Thermogutta terrifontis: one gene and its partner. The protein of the gene in region 1 interacts with the protein of each later gene in a pairwise test. Links are inferred from orthologs where the notes say so. Each region holds a gene or a part of one and is shown on either strand. Other genes may lie near its edges. The genes, in order: THTE_RS00640 and THTE_RS03115.

Region 1 (6,876 bases):
AGCCTCGTGGCAAGTTGTTGTCAAGAGCTGCCACGATAGCGGCTTTGGTGCTGCCGGCGTCGGTAATCAGGGTCCCCTCGGGACAGTGTTCCGCGGCGCGACGTACCAACTCCGGGATGGTAGCCACCGGCGTGCAAACGACGACGAGGTCGGCTTCGGCCACACCCCGGGCCAGATCAATCGTCGTGTGCGTGACCGCGTTCACACGCCGGGCGGCGCGGAGCGTTGTTTGACGTCGGGCGATACCGATGACGTCATCGGCCAGCCGCCGTCGCAGCAGGGCCTGCCCGATGGAGGCCCCAATCAATCCCACCCCCACAATCGAAACTGTTTTCCAGCGTGCCATGACAATCCCCGCTCCATGAATGCGTGAACGCCCTATTTTAGCAGGTGATTCGTAACCAGTCGCCCCGGGGCTTTGAGTTTCGTTTCATATTTAAGCCCTTGCAGGGTGGTAACGATTGTGGGAACAGCCCACCAAATGGCTGACCATTCCCCACTTTTGCAAAAACCTGCGACATAGCTCGGCCTAAAGGCGTCGTAGGGGCAATTCATGAATTGCCCGTACCGGTGAATCCTTATGGTGTCCGCGAAATGGGAAACGTCCTTCGGAGGGGCACGCTTGTCGTGCCCGGTGATAGGGATGGATGATCAAACGTTAAACGGCGGACCTGACAAGCAGGTCCCTCCGACAGGTGTCCCCCAGAATTCCGGAGGGGCACGCTTGTCGTGCCCGGTGAAGCGGCATGGGTCATCAATCGGTGTTCATCGGACCTGACAGGCGGGTCCCTCCGACGTTGTAGGGGCAATTCATGAACGGCCCCTACCCGGGAATCGTTTTCGTGATCTCGGCAAAACAACCGCAAGCGCGAAGGTTGTGAAGGCTAAAGCCTTCACCGAAAAGCGGCGATGAATCGCCGCACTCCATGGAGTGCGGGGCTTTAGCACCGCTTTCGACGCGGGACTTCAGTCCCCGGCGGGATGGCAATGGATGATCGAACGAAGAATGACGGACCTGACAAGCAGGTCCCTCCGACAGGTGTCCCCCAGAATTCCGGAGGGGCACGCTTGTCGTGCCCGGTGAAGTGGCATGGGTCATCAATCGGTGTTCATCGGACCCGACAGGCGGGTCCCTCCGACGTTGTAGGGGCAATTCATGAATTGCCCCTACCGTTTAATCAGCGAAATGTGTAGCGGACCTGACAAGCAGATCCCTCCGACAGGTGGACGTGACACGCGGGTCCCTCCGGGTGGTATTTCGCTCCCACCAAACCCCTGTGGAGGTACGCATGCACGTTGCCAGAGGAAAAGTGGGGAAATGGGGATGACTCGGGCGAAACGTCGGTTGACGGCGAGGCCGGAAATCGGGATACTTCCTCAAGGGAATGTCTTGACAGATCGCCGTTAACCAGCCGTTTGAAAGCCGGTTGGGACGGACACACGCTCGCAACAGGAATAACTGCTCGCGACTATGGGTAACGAGAACGGGATTTTTGACCTTAAAGAATACTGCCTGGAAGTGGCCCGGCGTGCCAAGGCGGCGTCGGTTGAACTGGCGCGGCTCAGCGGTGCGATCAAGCAGCAGTGGCTGTCTCGCTGCGCGAAACTGATGAAAGAACGGATGGTCGCACTGACGGACGCCAATCATAAGGATCTCGCCGCTGCCCCGTCGTTTGGTTTGACAGACGCCCAGATCGACCGTCTCAAGCTGACGCCTTCCCGCATCGAGGCCATGGCCCGCGCTTTGGAAGAGATCGCCATGCTCCCGGAACCAATCGGGGAGGTGATCTGGTCTTCGGTGCGGCCGAACGGGTTGCTCGTGCAGAAAGTGCGGGTCCCGCTGGGGGTCATTTTCTTTATCTACGAGTCCCGGCCCAACGTGACCGCGGATGCGGCGGCGCTTTGTGTCAAAAGTGGGAATGCCGTCATCCTGCGTGGTGGGAAAGAGGCAGCCCATTCCAACCAGGCCATCGTGGACATCATGATGGAAGCCGGCGCGGACGTGGGTCTGCCGACCCATGCCATCCAACTCGTGGCAACGCCCGACCGCGAAGCGGTGGGACACTTCCTCAACCTTCCGGAATACATCGACCTGACCATTCCACGCGGCGGGGAAAGTCTCATCCGGCGGGTGACGGCAGAGGCCAAAATGCCGGTCATGAAGCACTTCGCCGGTAATTGCCACGTCTATGTGGATGCCAGCGCCGATCCGGATATGGCGGAACGGATCGTCGTCAACGCCAAGTGCCAGAGAATGGGCGTCTGCAACGCGGCCGAGTCACTCGTTTTCCACAAGGCTGTTGTCAGCACGCTCCTGCCCCGGATTCTTCAGGCGCTTGCCGAACGTGGTATTGAAATCCGGGGTGATGAAATCACCCGGCAATATTTTCCGGCTGCCAAACCCGCCACGGAAGACGATTATTACGCCGAGTACCTGGGCCCCATCATTTCGGTGAAGGTGGTCGAGGATCTGGACGCGGCGATCGAGCATATCAACAAATACAGCTCGAAACACACGGAGGCGATTGTGACGCGTGATCTGATCGCCGCCCAGGAGTTTACCAAAAGGATCGATAGCTCGGCCGTGATGGTCAATGCCAGCACGCGTTTCAATGACGGCGGCGAATTCGGATTGGGCGCGGAAATCGGAATCAGCACCGATAAGTTCCACGCGCGGGGTCCTTGCGGAATCAATGAACTGACCAGTTACAAGTACGTGGTCATCGGCAACGGTCAGGTGCGGGAATGACACACGCAGCGTCCTGCCGGGGTGGTGTTGCACCGGCTGAGGACTGCGTGCTGATGTTTCGTGACGGCATCTTCACACGGAGGTGTTGTTGGCGGAGGATCGCATGTCGTCCGACGAAGTTCTGACGCAGGCTGAAATCGAGAGTCTTCTCGCGTCGGTCGGAAAAGGTAAGCCCGCCGAGGCTCCCCGGGATGTCCCCACTGCGCCGGCGGCTTCTTCGCCACCACCGCCGGTCAAAAAATCTCGGGAAAAGATCATCCCCTACGATTTCAAGCGTCCGGAGCGGGTCGGCAAAGAGCAAATGCGATCGCTCCAAACGCTTCATGAGGGTTTCAGCCGCAATTTTGCCGCCGGGTTGTCCGCCATGCTCCGCTGCATGGTGGAAGTGAAGCTCACCAGCGTCGATCAATTGACCTATAGCGAATTCGTTTTCAGCCTCGACAATCCCACGTGCTTCAACCTCATTCGCGCGGAACCGCTGGAGGGACACTTCATTCTGGACATCAATCCGACCATCCTCTATCCGATGATTGATCGGTTGCTGGGGGGTGGTCGGGAACCCACACCGATCACCCGACGGCCGCTTTCCGAGATTGAACGGCGGCTCGTGGGACGAATCACTTCCCTTTTTCTGGAAGAATTGAAACGCGCTTGGGAAAATGTGCTCCCCCTGGAATTGAGCGTCGTCCGCGTGGAAAGCAACCCGCAGCTCGTTCAGATTGTGCCCCCCAACGAAGTGATTGTGCTGGTCAGCTTCGAACTCGCGCTGGGCGAAGTCCGCGGAATGGCTAATCTATGTATTCCGTACAACGCCATCGAGCCGATCGCCAATAAACTTTCCGCCAACAGTTGGGCCTCCTACGGAAAGCGCCAGGTCAGCCCCGACGCGACCGAGCGGATTGGTCGGGCTCTTCGCACTTCCACCGTGCAACTCGTTGTCCAACTGGCACGCACCACCATCACCACGCAGGACCTCATTGGTCTTCGGGTGGGCGACATCATCACCACCAAAAAAGATATCCACACGCCGCTGCTCGTTCGGGTGGAAGGTATCCCCAAGTTCCTTGCCCGGCCCGGTATTTTTAAGGGACACAAGGCCATCTGCATCGAGGATGTCATCTCCGATCCGGCGCAGGCGGTCGGCGAATAAGCTGGAGTGATAGAAAACCGCCGGACGATCAGTCAGCCCCGAGTCCATAGTCCTCTGCGGGCAATGGACACAGAACTTCGGTAGAATCCGCCGTTTGACCGCCCTTCCAACCGGGATGCCTGGAAGTTGTACTCCCAAGGCGCACCGGGCTTTTTGTCATCAACCCGCTTTGGCGATGTAGCTGGCCTCGGGCGGGGAACGGTCGCAGGTATTTTGCCGGATGGCTGACCGCAGTGTTCCATTGTTTTTGACAAGCCCTGTGGCGGCGCTGCCTCGCCACCCGGCGAGCCGCCCGGCGACGTGCGGCCAGAGCTGTCCTCGCGGGAGGGCGGCCAACGTCTGACCGGTCAGCAGGGCGAGATGCCGGAGAATCGTGGAACCACGACGATCACTCCACCGCCAGAAGAAACGTTCGGCGTCTCGGGCAGCCGCGTAGTCATAGCCCACAGGCTCCAGAGCAGGATCACCCCGCACCACGCAGGTTGGTTCCAGAACGCTGACAAAACCGGCACGGAAAAACTGGAGGGTGACGTCGGCAAGGACCCAGCCGTCTCCCAGCGACTCGTCCGCTCCTCCGAGCGCCAGGAGCGTGTCCCGGCGGAAGAACGCCCCGGAGAAATGCGGTAAAACCCGACTGCGATGGGCGAGGGTTGTGCCTTCGAGGGAAACCCCCCGTTGAAGGTGGACGAGCCGTCCGGCATTATCGTAGCCCATTCCGGCTGCCAGAATCCGCGACTCATCCCGAGCATCCACCGTCAGCGGGACAATGACCCCGATGCGCCGGTCGGTGGCATGCGCGAGCGCGTTTTCCGCCCAGTTCCGTGCCACGAGATTACCGCAGGGAAGAAAGTGGATCCATTCGCCACTTGCCGCGCGACAGCCCAAGTTGAGTGCCCGGGCAAGCTGCAATCCCTCCCCCGCTCGAATGAACGTGATTTCTCCTTCCAGGCCATACGGATCGGAATAGGGCTGATCCAGGACGACGATCACTTGGCAATTGTCCGGTCCGTACTCCAGGACGGAGACGAGAGTGTCTTCAAGACGTGGCAGCGTGCGGACAACGGGGATGATTACCGAAAGTCGCAACACCGGAAGGTCCTCTTCAGAAGCACACGGAGGTGGTCACCTGATGCCAGTGACTGCCCAATTTGCAGCAAGGCCAGCGCCGGATTCCTGCCGAGTTCCTCTTTTTTATGAACGCCATACCCGAGGGCCTTGTGCCGCCCTCAACGCTTGCCGCCCAGGGAACGCACTGGATTACACCGGACTGAAACGTCGAGGGATGCACGTGCGAGTGTCTGTTCATATCAGCCAGCCTGCTGCCGCTGCGGAGAGCGGGCATCGCCTCTCGCTTGTTTTGTCGGTCAACCGAACGCAGGAGTTTATTGCGATTTCGTCAATATCCGCAAGTTTTCCCCAATTGCCTTGGCAACCGGAGAACGCTCACTGACTCTATTTCCTCCAGCTTGTGCGGCTGACACAACAGTTTATCTATAGCACCCGCGTCACGCAAACTCCCCATACCCTGTAACTCAGGCCAAAACGGCTCCCTTCGCCGATGCCATTCTCGATCGGTGGGCAGCAGGCGCCGGTCGAATGGCCAGGGCAAAAAAGGAGCATAGCCCAACGTGCGGGTAAGTTTTGAACTATCCATTGTCACATTGCCTGCTCGGGGTGGAATCGGCCCCGCCATCCGCCGCGGAATTCCGAAGAGAAGGTCGGGATCGTAACCGCCCACGCGATTGATAATCTGCCCGATCTGATAGAGGCTCAGTCGTACCGGTCCACCGGCGTGAAAAATGCCGGCCATTGGTCGACGCAGAGCCTCCCAGCACACGCGGCTCAGGCAGTCCACATAGGTCGGAGTGCGAATCTCGTCCCAATAGAGCGTCGCCGGTCGGCCCGCCGCAAACCGCGATTCGATCCAGTCGATGGCCCCTGCATGGCCATTGGGACTCCGTCCCATGGGAAGCGAAATCCGCAGAATGCAGGCCGTGGGATCGGTGTCCAGAAGAATCTGTTCGGCCACAGCCATCGTTTTGCCGTACACGGTCACAGGATCCGGCGGATCCTCCTCGACATAGCCACCTTCTTTTTTCCCTGAGAAAACGAGGTCCACCGATAATCGCACAATTCGCGGTCGGTGGTGTCCCGCCGCACGCAAGATGTTTTTCAACCCCTCCACGTTGATCATCCAGGCAATTTTGGGTTCAAGCTCGCACGGTTTGAGGGCGCAATTGCCCACCGCATCGAGCACCGCCGCGAATTCGTATTGGCGGAAGAGGGTTTCCAGGCACGCGCGATCCTCGATATTGCCACAAAGGACGTTCGCACCCCTGACGTGCGGATTGCGGGCGGGAATCAGCCCAAACACCCGGCCGGGATAGCGAGCGGACAACCATCGGAAAGCATGGTAGCCCGCCACCCCTGCCAGCCCCGTCACAAGAATGGGCAGCGGCACGTCGGCACTGGGCGTCGATCCCAATTCGGCTGAAGGATTCGTCTCGGAGCAAGTGGTTGTTCGATAAAGGCCTGTTTCAAGGTCCATTTTTACGTTTTCGGACGGTCATCAAACTGAAGTTTCACCCCCCGAGTTACGCAACCGCCGGTTACATTTCGAAAAAGGGAAACCGCCACCTGGTGGTCTATCTTGACGATCGTACCTTGACGGGGCACCATACCACAATTGTGCCGTTTTTGAGAGAGGGCACTGAACCCCACGGCGGCCGTGTTCGGGCGTAAAAATCGGGATCCGAGCGAGACCGTTGACGTCTCTCTGAGAGGGATTGGTGGTCCGTCCCATTGTTGGTTTTTTGTCGTCTCCGCGAGCTATGAGGGTGACTTTCCAGAGCCTTGTCAAATTCTTCCAAGAAAAGTGGCAGGGGGCACCCGATCTGTGTGTGCGGGCCCCCGGTCGCGTCAATCTCATCGGCGAGCACACGGATTACAACGACGGCTTTGTACTGCCCATGGCCAT
Region 2 (7,012 bases), 680 kb from region 1 along the record:
CCAAAGTGAAAAACGCCTCGTCTCCCGAGGTCCAAAAGGCCCAGGAAAAGGCGTTTGAGTTTGTGCGGGCGATTTTCTCGCGGGTGAAGGTGATGGACACGGGGGCACGCGGGGCCACCAACACCTTCATTCAGCGGGGAATTGGCGACGTGCTCATCGCCTGGGAAAACGAGGCCCTCCTGGCCACCCGGGAAGTGGGTGGGGAAAACGTCGAACTGGTGGTGCCTTCCGTGACCATTCTTGCCGAGCCCCCCGTGGCCGTTGTCGATGGCGTTGTGGACAGGAGGGGAACGCGTGCCGTGGCGGAGGCCTATTTGCAATTCCTCTACACGCCCGAGGCCCAGCGGATCATTGGGCGTCACTACTATCGGCCGGTGGATCCCACGGTAGCCCAAGAATTTGCAGACGTCTTTCGCCCCGTGGAGATGTTCACCGTGGACGACGTGTTTGGGGGCTGGGCAAAGGCCCAAAAGGAACACTTCGACGACGGTGGTACATTCGACCGCATTATGGAAGCGCAAACCTCGGTTTCGCACTGATTTGGTGGAGGAGATTTTTGGTGCCTTTTAGAGTACGGGAGAGACATCCGACGTTGCCGGGCTTTGGCCTCACGCTGGGGATCACCGTGAGCTACCTCGGCGCGATGGTCATCCTGCCCCTGGCGGCCTTCACGACGTTTCTGACCAGCGGAACCGGCTGGAGCACCCTGTGGGAACCGCGGGTTTGGTCGGCCATCCGTCTGAGCCTTGGCTCTGCCCTGGCCGCCGCGATGGTGGACGCGGTGCTCGGGTTTGTCGTCGCGTGGGTTCTTGTACGATATACATTCCCCGGCCGAGGCTTCCTCGATGCACTCGTTGATTTACCCTTTGCCCTGCCCACAGCCGTTTCTGGAATCGCCCTGACAACCCTTTTCGCTCCCGGCTCATGGCTGGGAGCGATCACGGAGCAGTGGGGCTTTTCCCTGGCCTACACGCGCTGGGGAATTCTAATCGCCATGATCTATATTGGGTTGCCATTCGTGGTGAGAACCCTTCAACCTGCCATTGCCGATCTTCCTTCGGACTGGGAAGAGGCCGCGGCAAGCCTGGGCGCCGGACCGATTGTGACATTCTGGCGGGTGACTTTTCCTTCTCTGCGACCGGCGCTGCTCACGGGCATGTCTCTGGCGTTTGCCCGGGCGGTGGGTGAGTATGGCTCCATCATCTTCATCGCAGGCAACCTTCCCCATCGCACAGAGATTGCACCACTCCTCATCGTCATCAAGCTTGAGCAGTACGACTATCACGGGGCGGCCGTCATTGCAGCGATCATGCTGCTGGCATCCCTGGGCATTCTCGTGACCATAAACGCTCTCCACAACTGGCAGTTGCGCTGGCAGGAAGGGAGCGTCGCATGAAACAGTCATTGAGGTGTCTTTCCCTCGCTCCATCGCGATCCACCTCGCCGACCAATGGTTTCACGGCGGCCAGCGCCGAGCCATCGCACCCCTATGCTGGACTTACACGGAGTTCGCCCGTTGGGATTCTTTTGCGTCTCGGTCTCATTCTGACCACGCTGCTGATCCTTGGAGTATTTCTTGTGCTCCCTCTGGTCGTCGTTTTTGCAGAGGCGTTCCGTCAGGGATGGCATGTTTACTGTGCGGCAATCAGCAATCCGGAAGCCCTGGCGGCGGTGCGGCTCAGCCTGTCAGTCACCGCACTCTGCGTTGCCATCAATACCGCGTTTGGACTGTCCGCGGCGTGGTGCCTGAGCAAATACCGCTTTTTCGGCCGCAACGCGCTGATCAGCCTTATTGATTTGCCTCTTTCCATCTCGCCGGTCGTGGTGGGGTTGCTGCTCATTCTGGTCTATGGGCAGCATGGGTGGTTGGGAGCGATTCTGGAACGCTGGGGTGTTCGGGTCATTTTCGCATTCCCGGGTATTGTTCTGGCAACCGCCTTCGTCACCCTGCCGCTTGTGGTCAGGGAAGTGAAGACCCTGATGGAAACCGAAGGGAGCGAGGAGGAAGAAGCCGCTCGACTGCTTGGCGCCAACGGCTGGCAGATCTTTTATCACGTCACGCTGCCTAAGATTCGCTGGGCGCTCCTCTACGGAGTGATTCTGTGCACCGCACGATCTCTCGGGGAATTCGGTGCGGTTTCGGTCGTTTCGGGACACATCCGCGGTTTCACTGTGACTCTGCCGCTGTATGTGGAACTCCTTTACAACGAGTACCAGTTCTCTGCCGCGTTTGCCGTTGCTTCGCTGCTCACCGGAGTAGGGCTGGTGACCCTGGTCGTGAAGACCGTCTGGCAACACCGCATCAATCGGAAGCTCAACCGCGGGCAAGATTGTCTTTTTGAGGAGGCGTCTTTCCCATGCGCATCGAAGTGATCGAAATCTCCAAAACCTTCGGCAAATTTCGCGCTCTCGATCGCGTGAATCTGACCATTCATGCGGGAGAACTCGTGGCACTGCTGGGACCTTCCGGTTCGGGAAAGACGACACTTCTGCGAATCATAGCCGGCCTGGAAGCACCCGACCCTGGCTCCGGCCGTCTGCTGTTCGATGGTAAAGACGTCACCTATCGGCCGGCGTCCCAGCGGGGAGTGGGGTTTGTATTCCAGCATTACGCACTGTTTCGGCACATGACGGTCTACGAGAATATCGCTTTTGGACTTCGCGTTCAGCGGCGGCGGCTGCGGCTTTCTCCCGGTGACATCGATGCGCGAGTGCGGGAGCTTTTGCGGCTGGTACAACTGGAGCCATTCGCCGAGCGGTATCCGCATCAACTGTCGGGTGGGCAGCGTCAGCGGGTGGCCCTGGCCCGGGCACTGGCCATCCGCCCGCAGGTACTTCTCCTGGATGAACCGTTCGGAGCCCTGGATGCCAAGGTTCGTCGGCAACTCCGCACCTGGCTGCGTGGATTGCATGACGAGATCGGTCTGACAAGCGTGTTCGTCACCCACGATCAGGACGAGGCTCTGGAGCTCGCGGACCGTGTGGTCGTCCTCAACGCTGGCCGAATCGAGCAGGTGGGCACGCCGGAAGAAGTTTATCATCAGCCGCAATCAGCGTTTGTCACCGAATTCATCGGCACCGTGAACAGGTTTCGCGGGATTCGCCGTGGTTCCCGCGTGGAATTTGGCACCTCCGAGGCCCTGTCGGCCGGAGAAGAGGTGGTGGTCTTCGTACGACCGCACGAATTCGCCCTCAGCACGATTCCTCATAAGCACGCTTTCCCGGCCGTGGTTCAGCGAATTCACACGGCGGGAGGACTGGTGAAATTGTGGCTGATGGCCCAATCGGGGGAACTTTTCCTCGCCGAAATTGATCCCCATCACCTGTCGCAACTTGCACTTGCGGAAGGGGATACTGTTTACGTGTCGGCCAGGCAACTGCGGTGCTTCACCGAAGATGGCCACCAGTACCCCCCTGCCGAACCGCTTCGTGCCGCCGTTGGTCAGTGAGCGTGGGCATCTGTGACGCAGGCAATTGACGGCGGTCCATCATCCCGGGCCCGGCATGCGGTCAGCTTGCCGCGACAAGCCGCGTCTTCACGATCCGCTGCGGAGAAGCGCGGGTCCCTGCCAGAAGAGATAATAGGCTCGGGGAACGCTCAATTCCAGCAGCCACGACCAATCCGCGCCGGCTGGTCGGATTGGGAAACGCACCGTGTCCCCGAAGAGGATGTCCGCCATGGTCGGTTCCTTTTTGTACTGGACCACCCGGACATTCTCCGGATCGAGCCCGGCCAGTTCGATCGCGCGGTCAACCGCATCTTCAAGGAACCCGATCTCGTCGATCAAGCCATCGGCCTTGGCCTGCTGGGCTGTGAACACCTGGCCGGTGGCCAACTTATCCAGTAGGGCCGCTTGTTTGCGAAAGACAGGTCGGCCGGATTTGACAATCTCTTTAAACCTTTCAAAGCTCTCGTCAACAAGCCCCTGGAAGATTTTCCGCTCTTCCTCGGTCATCGGCCGGAGAATACTCCCCATCGTCTTCAACCGATGGCTGGCCACCGAATCCTCCTGGATGCCGATTTTTTCGGCGAGCTCCGCGGCGTTGTAATGCGGGATGACCACACCGATGGAACCGGTCCAGGTTGTCGGTTCGGCGTAGATCGAGCGGGGTGTATCCCCCACGGCCATGGCCACATAATAGCCCCCACTGGCCGCGATGGCCCCCATACTCACCACCAGCGGAATGTTCCGCTTTTCTTTCATCTTCTTGAGATGGTGGTAAATGTAATCGGCGCCACTGACGGTTCCCCCCGGCGAATTAATCCGCAGCACCACCGCCTTGACCGACTCGTCCTCAATGACCTGGTCGATCTGGTCCTTCATGAACCCCCGGCCGTCCAGGATGAGGCCCTCCAGCGACATAATGACCACTTTGTCCCGGGCTGTTTTGGAATGTGAGAAATATTCCTCCCGCACTTTCGGCGTCTCGAACAGACGAAGCCCGACCATCCCCAGCAGCATCATGTTCAGAAAGGCGGAAAAAATGAGCCCCAGCAGCAACAGGACAATAACGATAATGGCCCCCACACTCCAGCGACGAACGACGATCGGAGGTTGCGGGGGAACCACCGCAGCCACGACCGGCGGAGAATTGTCGGTAGTCATGATAAATTCACCTCAATCCTGCAACGGGTTTGCTCGATGGAACCACTTTCACCTGATCAAAAATGACGCCCTGGATGAAGAACATGCAGGCTAAAACCAGCACCTCCCCGCGTTTTGCGCATCTTTATTATTTTTCCCGGTCTTGAACAGTCGTTATTGACGGCGCAACACTTCTTTCCTAACATGCGGCAAAGACACCGTGGAGTCAAGCCAACAGGGCGGCGAAGCGCGAGACTCCAGGGAACAATGGAAGGAACGGGAACCCGAAAGGGCTGTTTTCTGGAGATTTTCGCGGTTCCGCTCTGCGTACACCGTACACTACGCAATGGAGTTAAATCATCCCGTCTGAGGTGCTTTCCATGGCCGAGCATCAAAATCATGCCGCGATCACTTTGCATCCGCTAACCGCAAGGTGTGTGTGGCAGAATTGGAGAATTCGCTTTACGCTGGCCGCTTTGTGCATCGGCCTCACTCTGGTGGGATGCAGCCGGACCGACTCCGGAAGCTCCGCCCAAGAGAGCAAGGGAATATCGCAAAGCGCGGCTGAATCGGCGGGCGGGACCAGCCCTGCCAAACCACGTCTTACCCGAGCTGGTGTTCCCCCCGCCGAAAACGATGTGCTTTTACTCAGTTACCCAGACGACCCAGATACCCTCAACCCGATCACGGCATCGGATACTGTCTCCGAGGCGTTCCAATCGCGGGTGTACGAAACTCTGGCGGAACCGCGGTTTGACAATCCCGACGAGTGGGAGCCGGTGCTCGCAGAGAAATGGGAGTTCGACGAGAAAAATCTCGAATTTACCATTCACCTCCGCAAAGGGGTGAAGTGGCACCCCATGAAGTTGCCGAATGGTAAACCACTTCCCGAGGCTGAACTGACCTCCCGCGACGTCACGTTCACGTTCGATTGCGTCCTCAATCCCAATGTCGAGGCCGCCCATATTCGCAGTTATTACGAAGATCCCACCGCCACAGACGAAAGCCAGCGGTCGATGATCGAATATCGGGCGGTGGACAAGTACACCGTGAAGGTCCGGTGGAAGAAGCCCTATTTTTTGGCCAAAGAATTCACGCTGGGCGGCGTGCCGATCATTCCGCGGCACGTTTTTTCGGTGAACGCCACTGGGGAACCGATCTCTTTTGATTTCTCGTCCAAAGAGTTCGCCGACGGCTTTAACAACCACTGGGCCAACAAGATGATGTGCGGTACCGGCCCAATGATTTTCAAAGAATGGGTTTCCCAGCAGCGGCTTGTGTTGGTACGGAATCCCGATTACTGGGGGAATCCTTACTACTTCAGCGGTGTTGTCTACCGGTGTATCTCCAACCCCAACACCAACACCCAAATGCTCCTGCAAAATCAACTTGATTTCGCTGGAATCCCCGACAAAGACCAGTTTCTCCAGGCTAAGCAACATCCCAACGTTTTGGCGAAGAAAGTGAACCTGGTGGACTTTGCATATCCGGGCTACCGGTACATCGGCTACAACCTGACGAAACCGGTCTTCCGGGACAAGGAATTCCGCTGGGCTCTGGCCTACGTCATTCCCGTGGACACAATCATCGAGAAGGTCTTCCGCGGACTGGCGGAACGGACCACAGGACCTTTCCTCCCTGGCAGCAGCTCTTACGATAGCTCGCTTCCGCCCATTCCTTACGATCCAACCAAGGCCAAAGAGCTACTTACCAAGGCAGGCTGGCAGGACACGGACAATGACGGCGTGCTGGATAAAGTGATTGATGGCGTCAAGGTTCCTGCCCGCTTCGAACTCATGATCTACACCGACGCTCCCAGCTACCGACAGATCGCCGAGATTATCAAAGAGGAGTGTCGGAAAATCGGCATCGACGTCCAGATCGCGCCCACCAAGTGGAATCTGATGCTGCAAAAACTCCGCAAACGGGAGTATGAAGCAGCCATGCTGGGCTGGGCGCTCTCCTGGAAGCAGGATCCCTTCCAACTGTGGCATTCCAGCCAGGCGGAGGTTCCCGACAGTTCCAATCACGTGGCCTACCGCAACCCGGAGGTGGACAAGCTCATCGAGGAACTGCGTGTGACCATGGACGAGCAAAAACAGCACGAGCTATACAAGCAAATCCACCGACGGATTTACGAAGATCAACCCTACACTTTCCTGTTCACAGATCGGGCGACGGGAGGGTACGATACCCGGCTGCAAAACATCAAGTTTTACAAGATTCGTCCCTGCTACGACAGCCGCGAATGGTATGCGTCCCGGCCGCGTGCCGTGGGACCGTGATGCCTGGGGTGCGGGGAACGGCAACAGACGTCGGCATACATTCGTCACATCCGGCTTGACCTGCTGAGGAGAGTTCAGCGACCCGTGTGGAGTTATATTGTCCGCCGCCTTCTGCTGATGATCCCCACCTTGTTCGGGATC

Evidence for each region.
Region 2: the proteins of THTE_RS00640 (region 1) and THTE_RS03115 interact in binary tests that used the Escherichia coli proteins (3 or more experiments, as listed by UniProt). The link is inferred for Thermogutta terrifontis from one-to-one orthologs.

What each region holds. Positions count from the first base shown.
Region 1 is NZ_CP018477.1:169,626-176,501, reverse strand. What follows is about bases 747-3,610. They hold THTE_RS00640 (glutamate-5-semialdehyde dehydrogenase), read left to right. Parts: upstream 747-1,471; coding sequence 1,472-2,749; downstream 2,750-3,610. Other genes in these bases: fliM (flagellar motor switch protein FliM), read left to right, coding at 2,853-3,610. Outside these bases: THTE_RS00645 (prephenate dehydrogenase), read right to left, coding at 1-346; more of fliM, read left to right, coding at 3,611-3,899; THTE_RS00630 (glycosyltransferase family 2 protein), read right to left, coding at 4,059-4,988; THTE_RS00625 (SDR family oxidoreductase), read right to left, coding at 5,296-6,447; galK (galactokinase), read left to right, coding at 6,737-6,876. UniProt on the Escherichia coli protein: Catalyzes the NADPH-dependent reduction of L-glutamate 5-phosphate into L-glutamate 5-semialdehyde and phosphate. The product spontaneously undergoes cyclization to form 1-pyrroline-5-carboxylate.
Region 2 is NZ_CP018477.1:850,402-857,413, reverse strand. The notes cover bases 1,404-4,403. They hold THTE_RS03115 (sulfate/molybdate ABC transporter ATP-binding protein), read left to right. Parts: upstream 1,404-2,357; coding sequence 2,358-3,449; downstream 3,450-4,403. Other genes in these bases: sppA (signal peptide peptidase SppA), read right to left, coding at 3,537-4,403; cysW (sulfate ABC transporter permease subunit CysW), read left to right, coding at 1,404-2,373. Also shown: THTE_RS03130 (sulfate ABC transporter substrate-binding protein), read left to right, coding at 1-539; sulfate ABC transporter permease subunit CysT, read left to right, coding at 560-1,396; more of cysW, read left to right, coding at 1,393-1,403; more of sppA, read right to left, coding at 4,404-4,607; THTE_RS03105 (peptide-binding protein), read left to right, coding at 4,967-6,871; THTE_RS03100 (ABC transporter permease subunit), read left to right, coding at 6,956-7,012. UniProt on the Escherichia coli protein: Part of the ABC transporter complex CysAWTP involved in sulfate/thiosulfate import. Responsible for energy coupling to the transport system.